2 regions of the Micromonospora sp. BQ32 genome follow, and region 1 is predicted to be linked to the other one. Evidence: riboswitches for the same ligand, from Rfam matches in the RefSeq annotation. Region 1 holds a riboswitch; the other holds the start of a gene.
What was found. A riboswitch is a leader RNA that binds a small molecule or an ion and turns the genes downstream of it on or off. The one in region 1 is predicted to bind cobalamin.

Region 1 (5,342 bases):
TCGCAGTGCCCGTTGAGCGCTGAGCCGACCTCGGTCACCACCCGATCGACGGCAAAGCGCTGACCGGTAGCCCACAAAGTCACCCGGGCGACCTGCCGGTCCACGTCCGGCTCCTGGTCGGCCGAGGGCACTTGGTCGTACACCACAACCTGCCCAGCGCACGGCGCCGCGCCGGTCAATGGCTCACCGACCATGATCAGCCGGCCGAGCCGGTAGGAAGGAACGGGCAGCGTTCCCGACTCGTACCCGCCGCGCGGTCGCGTGCGAGATACCGGTAGCCGCCGCCCACTCCTTCAAGTTCACACCGCCACTTTAGACAACTTCTGAGCACTCCTGATCGCCAGCGCGCCAGCAGTTGCTGCCCCCTAGCGGCCGGCGGGGGTGGCCTTCCCACCCGCGATCACGTACGCCGCCTCCGGAGATGACACGGTAGTCGGGTCTGTCGCCGCCCAGTAGTGGCCGTCGGGGAACCGGTAGAGCGCGACCGACTCGGGACGCATCCGGGTGGAGTAGCCGGGCTGGCTGGGCAGGACGTATCCGCTGCCCGAGCCGGTGTCGCGGATGATGCACGGATCGGTGAAGTGCTCGTGCAGGTGGTCGACGAACTCGGTGACCCGGTCGGTGAGATCTCCCGAGATCGCGACGTAGTCGAGCACCGACACGTGTTGGACCATCTCGCACAGCCCCACGCCGCCGGCGTGCGGGCACACCGGGACGTCGAACTTCGCGGCGAGCAGCAGCACGGCGACGATCTCGTTGATGCTGGCCAGCCTGCCGGTGTCCAGCTGGCAGAAGTCGATGGCCTCGGCTTGGAACAGCTGCTTGAACATCACCCGGTTGTGGCAGTGCTCGCCGGTGGCGACGCCGATCGGGGCGACGGCACGGCGGACGGCCGCGTGGCCCAGGATGTCGTCGGGGCTGGTCGGCTCCTCGATCCACAGTGGCCTGAACTGGGCGAGGGCGGTGACCCAGTCGATGGCCTGGCCGACGTCCCACACCTGGTTGGCGTCGATCATCAGGTTGCGATCCGGCCCGAGGATCTCCCGCGCGATCGCGCATCGGCGGATGTCGTCGTCGAGGTTGGCGCCCACCTTGAGCTTGACGTAGCCGTAGCCGGTGTCCACCGCCTCCTGACACAGCCGGCGTAGCTTGTCGTCGCCGTAGCCGAGCCAGCCCGCCGAGGTGGTGTAGGCGGGGTAGCCGGTCCGGTCGAGCTCGGCGAGGCGGGCGGCCTTCGTGCCCTCCTTGGCCCGCAGGATGGCCAGCGCCTCGTCCCGGGTCAGCGCGTCGGACAGGTAGCGCAGGTCCGCGATGTCGACGAGCTGCTCGGGGGACATGTCGACGAGCAGCCGCCACAGCGGCTTGTCGGCGACCCGGGCGACCAGGTCCCACGACGCGTTCAACACGGCCGCCAGTGACAGGTGGACGACGCCCTTCTCGGGGCCGAGCCAGCGCAGCTGGGAGTCGGAGGTGAGCAGGCGGTAGACCGCGCCCATGTCCGCTGCCATCGTCGCCACGTCCAGGCCCACGAGGCGCTGTGCCTGGTGGACCGCCGCCGCCGCGACGATGTCGTTGCCCCGGCCGATGGTGAAGGTGAGGCCGTGCCCCGCGAGCGGCGCGCCGACGCCGTCGACGCCGTCGGTGTGCAGGATGACGTAGGCCGCCGAGTAGTCGCCGTCCTTGTTCATGGCGTCTGACCCGTCAGCGGTCAGGGAGGTGGGGAAGCGGACGTCTTCGACGGTGACGGCAGTGATCTGCGGCATGCGCTCCTCGCCCGGCTAGGCTAAAGATCAGATGATCACTGGGAGTATACGGACGGCTGCTCCAGCACGTCAACGATGTCGATCACCGTTGGACCGCAGACATATGATGTATACCGCGTCGCGTCGATCCACCTTGCCGCCCATCGTGCCGGTTGGCGGGCGCGGGCGGTGGCGAAGGTGGGCCCTGAAGGTTGGATGTTGAACCGCGCCGGGAGGGCATTGACGGCGGCTTATGGGCTCGACGTGCGGCGTCATTGCCTCGATACATCAAATCTTTGTCGATTGTCCACACCCGTGCGGAGGGCCCGGTCCCCGTTGCCTGACGTCGGCCGGCGCGGCGTGGTCCACACTTTGGTGACGGTGGTCACCGAGCGGCCGCCGACACGCCCGAGACCGACATGTGGGGTGTGACAACGGCTCCGTCCCTATATATGGTGTCGAGCGCAGCTGGTTCGGCCGCTCATCCAGAGCGGTCGAGGCAACAGGGAACCCGGTGGAAATCCGGGACTGTCCCGCAGCGGTGAGTGGGAACGACCGCCGTCATCAGCACTGGGCCACCAACCGGCCTGGGAAGCGACGGCCAGTAGGAGACCGGCGAGCCCGGTCGTGCCCGCGAGTCCGAAGACCTGCCAGCGCGCCGCGTACCCGCACCCGGGTGGGCGGCGGTCCGAGGCCGCGTGGGACGGCTGACGCCCCCTGACCCACGCCGGGCTGGCGTGGCGTCCGCCGGTGTCTGTCTCCTCACGTCCGGGCCATGAGGTCTCGAACTCCGAGGAGCGAGTGGTGACAGTCACCGAGGTAGTCCCGGCCAGCGGCGACGCGACAGTGCGGCGCACACCGATGCAGGTCCGCAAGCGCGACGGCGGCACCGAACCCGTGGACGTGAACAAGATCGTCCGAGCGGTCGAGCGGTGGGCCGACGACCTGACCGACGTCGACCCGATGCGGGTGGCCACCCGCACCATCAGCGGCCTCTACGACGGCGCGACCACCGCCGAACTGGACCGGCTGTCCATCCAGACCGCGGCCGAGATGATCGGTGAGGAGCCGCAGTACTCGCGCCTCGCCGCGCGGCTGCTGGCCGGCTACGTCGACAAGGAGGTGCGTCGACAGGGCATCACCTCGTTCAGCGCCGCGGTCCGGGTCGGCCACGCCGAGGGCCTGATCGGTGACGACACCGCCGCGTTCGTCGCCGCGCACGCCACGACGCTCGACCAGGCCGTCGACGTGAACGGCGACCGCAGGTTCGAGTACTTCGGCCTGCGCACGGTGTACGACCGCTACCTGCTGCGCCACCCCACCAGCCGACTGGTGCTGGAGACCCCGCAGTACTGGCTGCTGCGGGTGGCCTGCGGCCTGTCCCGGACGGCGGACGAGGCGGTCGACTTCTACCGGCTGATGTCGAGCCTGGCCTACCTGCCCAGCTCACCGACCTTGTTTAACTCCGGGACCCGGCACACCCAGATGTCCTCCTGCTACCTGGTCGACTCCCCGCTCGACGAGCTGGACTCGATCTACCAGCGGTACGCCCAGGTCGCCAACCTGTCCAAGTTCGCCGGTGGCATCGGCATCGCGTACTCCCGGGTCCGCTCCCGGGGAGCGCTGATCCGGGGCACGAACGGGCAGTCAAACGGGATCGTGCCGTGGCTGCGCACGCTCGACGCGAGCGTCGCCGCGGTCAACCAGGGTGGCCGGCGCAAGGGCGCGGCCTGCGTCTACCTGGAACCGTGGCACCCGGACATCGAGGAGTTCCTGCAACTGCGGGACAACACCGGCGAGGACGCCCGGCGCACTCACAACCTCAACCTGGCCAACTGGATCCCGGACGAGTTCATGCGCCGGGTCGAGGCCGACGAGCCGTGGTCGCTGTTCGACCCGCACGAGGTGCCCGAACTGCCCGACCTGTGGGGGGAGCGGTTCGACGCCGCATACCGGCAGGCCGAGGCGCAGGGTCGCTACGTGCGGCAGGTCCCGGCACGGGAGCTGTACGGGAAGATGATGCGGACCCTCGCCCAGACCGGCAACGGGTGGATGACCTTCAAGGACGCCGCCAACCGACTCTGCAACCAGACCGCCGAGCCGGGCAACGTGGTGCACCTGTCCAACCTCTGCACCGAGATCGTCGAGGTGTCCAGCGACGCCGAGACCGCCGTGTGCAACCTCGGCTCGGTGAACCTCGCCGCCCATCTCACCGACGGCGGCATCGACTGGGAGCGGCTGCGCGCCACGGTGCGGACCGCGGTGACCTTCCTCGACCGGGTCATCGACATCAACTACTACCCGACCGCGCAGGCGGCGGCGAGCAACCCCCGCTGGCGGCCGGTCGGGCTCGGGCTGATGGGCCTACAGGACGTCTTCTTCGCGCTGCGGCTGCCGTTCGACTCGCCGGCTGCCCGGGAGCTGTCCACCCGGATCAGCGAGGAGCTGTACCTGACTGCGCTGGAGACCTCCGCCGACCTGGCGCGCGACTTCGGCGCGCATCCGGCGTACCCGCAGACCCGGGCCGCGCGGGGCCAGCTCCAGCCCGACCTGTGGGGCGTCGAGGGTACGCAGACCGCACGGTGGGACGCGCTGCGCGAGCGGGTCGAGGCGTACGGGCTGCGCAACTCCTTGCTGGTGGCGGTCGCGCCGACCGCGACCATCGCCTCGATCGCCGGGTGTTACGAGTGCATCGAGCCGCAGGTGTCCAACCTGTTCAAGCGCGAGACCCTGTCGGGGGAGTTCCTCCAGGTCAACACCGCGCTGGTACGCGAGCTGAAGGCCCGCGGCCTGTGGACCGAGCGGATCCGGTCGGCGATCAAGCGGGCGGAGGGGTCGGTGCAGGACATCGCCGAGCTGCCGGCCGGCGTACGGGAGCTGTTCCGGACCGCCTGGGAGCTGCCGCAGCGGGCGCTGATCGACCTGGCCGCCGCCCGCGCCCCGTTCATCGACCAGTCCCAGTCGCTGAACCTGTTCCTGGCCGCACCGACCATCGGCAAGCTCTCCTCGATGTACCTGTACGCCTGGAAGGCCGGGCTGAAGACCACCTACTACCTGCGTTCGCGCCCGGCCACGCGGATCCAGCAGGCCACCGTCAGCGCTGTCGCACCCGTCGTCGTCGACGCGGACGCGCTGGCCTGCTCGCTGGAGAACCCCGAGTCGTGCGAGGCCTGCCAGTGACCGCCGACGCCACCACCGACGCCAGCACCACCGACGCGAGGACCACGCACATGCTGCTCGACCCCGGGATGGACCTCACGCTCCGCCCGATGCGCTACCCGCACTTCTTCGACCGGTTCCGCGACGCCATCCGCAACACCTGGACGGTCGAGGAGGTCGACCTGCACGCCGACCTCGCCGACCTGGACAAGCTGTCACCGGCCGAGCGGCACCTGGTCAGTCGCCTGGTGGCGTTCTTCGCCACCGGCGACACGATCGTCGCGAACAACCTGGTGCTCAACCTCTACCAGCACGTCAACAGCCCCGAGGGTCGCCTCTACCTGTCCCGGCAGCTGTTCGAGGAGGCCGTGCACGTCCAGTTCTACCTCAACCTGCTCGACACGTACGTGCCCGACGAGACCGAGCGCTTCGAGGCCTTCG
Region 2 (5,342 bases), on a different contig from region 1:
CGCGGCGATCCACTTCGGGTTGACCACCCGGGCCCGGAACACCCGCCGGGTCTCCTCGCCCAGCGTGCGGGTGCGCACGTCGTGTGGCATCGCCGAGTCACCCACGTACGCCTGCGGTGACGTGCCGGTGAGGTGACGGACCATCGCCACCATCCCGCCGTGGTACTGGAAGTAGTCGTCGGAGTCGACGATGTCGTGCTCGCGGGTGTCCTGGTTCTTCACCGCCACCGCGATCCGGGCGAACGAGCGCTCCATGTCGGCGCGCGCCTCCCGCCCGTCCAGGCCCCGGCCGTACGCGTAGCCGCCCCACACCGCGTACACCTCGGCCAGGTCGGCGTCGCTGCGCCAGGTCCGGGCATCGATCAGGGGCAGCAGCCCAGCGCCGTACGCGCCGGGCTTGGAGCCGAAGATCCGGGCGGTGGCCCGCCGCTCGTCGCCGTGCTCGGCGAGGTCGGCGGCGACGTGCGCCCGCAGGTAGTTGTCCTCGTCCGGCTCGTCCAGGGCGGCGACCCGCCGGACGGCGTCGTCGAGCAGCGCCACCACGTGCGGGAACGCGTCGCGGAAGAAGCCGGAGATGCGCACGGTGACGTCGACGCGGGGCCGGCCCAGCTCGGCGGTCGGCACCACCTCGATGCCGGTGACCCGCCGGGACCGGTCGTCCCAGACCGGCCGGCAGCCCAGCAGCGCGAGCACCTCGGCGATGTCGTCGCCCTGGGTCCGCATGGCGCTGGTGCCCCACACGGTCAACCCCACCGACCGGGGGTACGCGCCGGTGTCGGCGAGGTGTCGGGCCAGCAGCGAGTCGGCGAGGGCCACCCCGACGTCCCAGGCGTTGCGGCTGGGGATGGCCTTCGGGTCGACGGAGTAGAAGTTGCGCCCGGTGGGCAGCACGTTGACCAGGCCCCGGGTGGGTGAGCCGGACGGGCCGGGTGGCACGAACCTCCCGTCGAGGGCCCCGAGGGTGTTGGTCAGCTCGTCGGTGGTCCGGTCCAGTCGGGGCACCAGCTCGGTGGCGGCGAAGTGCAGCACCGCGGCGACGTCCGGGATCGACCGACCGGTCACCTCCGTCACCACGGCGTCGGCCGCGTCCACGGCCCAGTCCAGGGTTTCCATGCCGACGACCAGCCGCCGCGCGAGGGCCTCGATGAGGTCGATCGCGTCGGCGGCGGTGCCGGCCGGCCCGTCGACCACGTCGGTCAGCGCCGCAGGCAACGCCAGTCGCCGTCCCGGCGCCGCGAGCAGCTCCTGCTCGTCGAGCCCGTACCCGACGGCGAGGGCTTGGCGCAGGCCGGGCAGGGCGCGGGCGCCGCCCCAGATCTGCGGGGCGCGCAGCACCGCGAGGACCAGGTTGACCCGTGGCTCGCCGGTGGGCGCGTCGGCGAGGATGTGCAGCCCGTCGCGGATCTGCACGTCCTTGACCTCGCAGAGGTACCCGTCGAGGTGCAGCACAAAGTCGTCGAAGTCGTCCGCGTCCGGCATCGCCTCGGCGTGCAGGTCGTGGTGCAGCTCGGCGGCGCGCACCAGGTCCCAGATCTGGGCCCGCACGGTGGGCACCTTGGCCGGGTCGAGGGCCTGCACGGTCGCGTACTCGTCGAGCAGTTGCTCCAGTTTGGCCAGGTCGCCGTAGGTCTCGGCGCGGGCCATCGGCGGGACCAGGTGGTCGACGACCACGGCGTGTGCCCGCCGCTTGGCCTGGGTGCCCTCGCCGGGGTCGTTGACGATGAACGGGTACACCAGCGGCAGGTCACCGAGGACCGCGTCGGGCGCGCAGTCGGCGGCCAGGCCGAGGCCCTTGCCGGGCAGCCACTCCAGGGTGCCGTGCTTGCCCAGGTGCACCACCGCGTCCGCGCCGAAGCCGCCGTCCGCGACGGGCGCGGTCAACCAGCGGTACGCGGCCAGGTAGTGGTGGCTGGGCGGCAGGTCCGGGTCGTGGTAGATGGCGATCGGGTTCTCCCCGAAGCCGCGGGGTGGCTGGATCAGCAGCACCACGTTGCCGAAGCGCAGCCCGGCGAGCACGATGTCGCCGCCCTCGGTGTACAGCTCGCCGGGCGGCTCACCCCAGTGCTCCCGCATCCGCTCACGCAGCTCGGCCGGGACCTGGTCGAACCAGCGCCGGTACGTCGGCCCCGGTATCCGGGCCTCGGCGGCGGCCAACTGCTCCGGGGTGAGCCACTCCACGTCGTGACCACCGGCGGCGATCAGCGCGTGGATCAGCGCGTCGCCGTCGTCGGGCGGTGGCGCGTCGCCCAGGTGGTAGCCGGCCTCGGCCAGCGCGGCGAACAGCCGGACCGCCGAGGCCGGGGTGTCCAACCCGACGGCGTTACCGACCCGGGAGTGCTTGGTGGGGTACGAGCTGAGCACCACGGCGACCCGCTTGTCGGCGTGCGGCACGTAGCGCAGTCGGGCGTGGCGCACCGCGATCCCGGCGACCCGGGCGGCCCGCTCGGCGTCGGCGGCGTAGACCGAGAGCCCGTCGGCGTCGATCTGCTTGAACGAGAACGGCACGGTGACGATCCGGCCGTCGAACTCGGGGATGGCCACCTGCATGGCGGCGTCCAACGGGGACAGCCCGGCGTCGCTGTCGGCCCACTGCGCGCGGGTGCTGGTGAGGCAGAGCGCCTGGATGACCGGCACGTCGAGGGCGGCCAGGGCGCCGACGTCCCAGGCGTCCTCGTCGCCGCCACCGGAGGCGTCGGCGGCGACCGCACCGCCGGCCGCGAGCACCGTGACCAGCAGGGCGTCACACCGGGCGAAGAGCCCGAGGGGGCCGGCGCCCGCGGTCAGCCCGCGCAGCGAGCCGCAGAAGATCGGCAGCGGGTTGCCGCCGGCTTTGTGGACCGCGTCCGCGAGCACGTCGACGAAGTCGGTGTTGCCGGCGAGGGCGTGCGCCCGGTAGAAGACGATGCCGACGGTGGGCCGGTTCGGGTCGGCGGGGTGTTCGCCGTGCACGCCGTACGCCGGGGTGGGCGCGGGTGGGGCGAACCCCTCGCCGGTGAGCAGCACCGTGTCGGAGAGGAACCGGGCGAGCTGCCCCAGGTTGTCCGGGCCGCCCTCGACCAGGTACGCCAGCGCCTGGGTGACGACGCCGGACGGCACGGTGGAGATGGCCATCAACTCCGCGTCGGGCAGCGCCTCACCGCCGAGCACGACCGTCGGCGCGCCGGTGGCGAGCACCGCGGCGAGGCCGTCCGGCCACGCCTGCCGACCGCCGAGCAGGCGTACGACGACGAGGGCGACTCCGTCGAGCAGGGCGGGCACCTCCTCGGCGGTGACTCGCGCGGGGTTGGCCAACCGGTAGTCGGCGCCGCTGGCGCGGGCGGCCAGCAGGTCGGTGTCGGCGGTGGACAGCAGCAGAATGCGCACGGCAGGCTCCGGAAAGTGACGTCCTGCGCCCAACGGGGGCGACGGGACGATGCGGGTGGGTACGGCGTCAGCCGGTACGACGGCCCGGGTGAACGACACACCGACGCGGGCGTCGGGGCCGGTCAGCGGCGGGCGCCCGGCTCAGCGGTACCGGAAGCCAGCGACCTGGCGCACGCCGCAGCGGCCGGCCCGAGGCGTGCGGGCGCGGCCGGTTCCGGGCGCGGCGCGGCGACCGGCGCACAGGTTATGACGATGATCGTCGATGGGTGAGACGCCGTGCGTCATCGGGTCCTCCTCGGGTGTCCACGCCCTGGGGTACGTCCCGACGGCCGAAGTATCCTGGCTTCCGGATCGACGCTCTCCCCCGGCCTTCCAACCGCAGACACACGGCCGTGACTCACGAGGGGGGATCGCTCCCCGGTGACAGTGGCGGGACCGCGTCGGATTCGCACCGACTTCCTTCACTGCCGTCAGGCCGCGAATGCTGCCACACCGCCGCGCCGCCGGTCAACGCGGACCCCGCTGTCACCCGGCCTCGCTCACCACATTGACCTGCGAAAATATCGGCGCGGGGGGTCGCCTTCCACGACGGCGGGCTGTTGAGCTGGTTGATCCGTGTCGGAACCATCCCATGGCGGGACAGTGCGTGTGCGGTCCCCTTTGGAGCTGATGTCGTAGACGATTCAGCTCCGGCGGGGTTCATCGACGACGCGGTCAGCCTGGGTTACTCGTGCTCAGAGCGGCGCGGCCGGCGGGTCAACGACAGCCAGCCGAGGAAACGTACATGCATCACGGCAGGGTCGGGGCGACCGCCGAGGCTGTACATGTCGTGGATGGCCTCGTTCATGCAGGACGTCAGGTAGAGAGCCAGCGCCAGCGAGTGGCCGTAGAACTCGGCGACGAGATCAAGTTGGGCGCGGGAGCACGGCCACGCGGCGGCGCAGTTGCGGCACAACCAGGCCGGGCGCATGGGTAGGTGCGGACGGGACCGGAGACTCACACCACGACCCTGCTCACCGCAACTGCCACCATCCATCACAGCGGGTGATTCCTCGGCGGATAACTTTCTTCCGCCCTCCGGATGTCCTCCCGGTGCGGCCATCCGGCCACTGGATAAGCTGACCCTCACCCCTTGAGCAGGAAGGGAGCCATCCGTGAGCGTCCGGACAACTACCACGCTTTCTATCTCCGACCTGCTGTGGGACAGCACCGACATGCTTGATGCCTTGGCCGCTCGCGACGTCGCTCAAGTATTCCGCCTCGTCCAGCGAGCCACCCGCGCCAGCCAAACCACCCTCGGTGTCGCCACCGGTCTCAGCCAGGCTCAGGTCAGCGAGATCACCAGCGGTGCCCGCCGGGTCAGCAGCATCGATGTCCTCAACCGCATCTGCACCGGCCTGTCGATGCCGCGCCACGCACGTATGACGCTCCTGCTCGGCGAACGCGACCGGATGCCGGCCGAGCGGGACGTCAGTGGCCCGCAGGCCGCGAAGACTGCGCGGGACCAATGCGCCGATGTCACCGCGATCTATTCCAGCCGCTCAGATTTCCTGGCGGAGCTGCCGCCGCACGTTCTCTTCGACCGTGCCACGGACATCCGGGCGTCCGGCCTGTCGCTCAACCTCATCTGTCAGCAGTACGCCGACAACCGCCTCCTGAAGCTCCTCGCCGCCGGCACCCACCTCCGTTGCCTGTTCCTTGATCCGGCCGGTGAGGCGATCAGGCGGCAGGAGCGTGAGGACGACTATCCGGACGGACACCTGAGCGCTCTCACCGAACTCAACATCCAGAACCTGGCCCGCCGCATTCGTGACCGGCTCCCCGCAGGTGCCCGGGACCACCTCACCATCGGCGTCTACGACGAGTCCGTTCGGGCCAACGTGCTTCTGATCGATGACCGGCTCTGCGTCGTTCAGCACTACCTACCGCAGATGCGGGGCGTCGACTGCCCGACGATGGTCATCGAGCGCAGCGCGGGC

Region 2: linked by a shared signal. The riboswitch ahead of cobN (cobaltochelatase subunit CobN) and the one ahead of AC5L30_RS20920 (ribonucleoside-diphosphate reductase subunit alpha) in region 1 are both predicted to bind cobalamin.

Annotation. Positions count from the first base shown of each region.
Region 1 covers NZ_JCADBI010000011.1:48,490-53,831, reverse strand. The annotation lists partial or broken gene AC5L30_RS20930 (IS607 family transposase) at 1-303, opposite strand, end outside; gene AC5L30_RS20925 (enolase C-terminal domain-like protein) at 366-1,763, opposite strand; cobalamin riboswitch at 2,195-2,411, shown strand; gene AC5L30_RS20920 (ribonucleoside-diphosphate reductase subunit alpha) at 2,604-4,922, shown strand; gene AC5L30_RS20915 (ribonucleotide-diphosphate reductase subunit beta) at 4,973-5,342, shown strand, end outside.
Region 2 covers NZ_JCADBI010000001.1:582,892-588,233, reverse strand. The annotation lists gene cobN (cobaltochelatase subunit CobN) at 1-3,363, opposite strand, end outside; cobalamin riboswitch at 3,674-3,850, opposite strand; gene AC5L30_RS02520 (hypothetical protein) at 4,088-4,363, opposite strand; gene AC5L30_RS02515 (DUF5919 domain-containing protein) at 4,518-5,342, shown strand, end outside.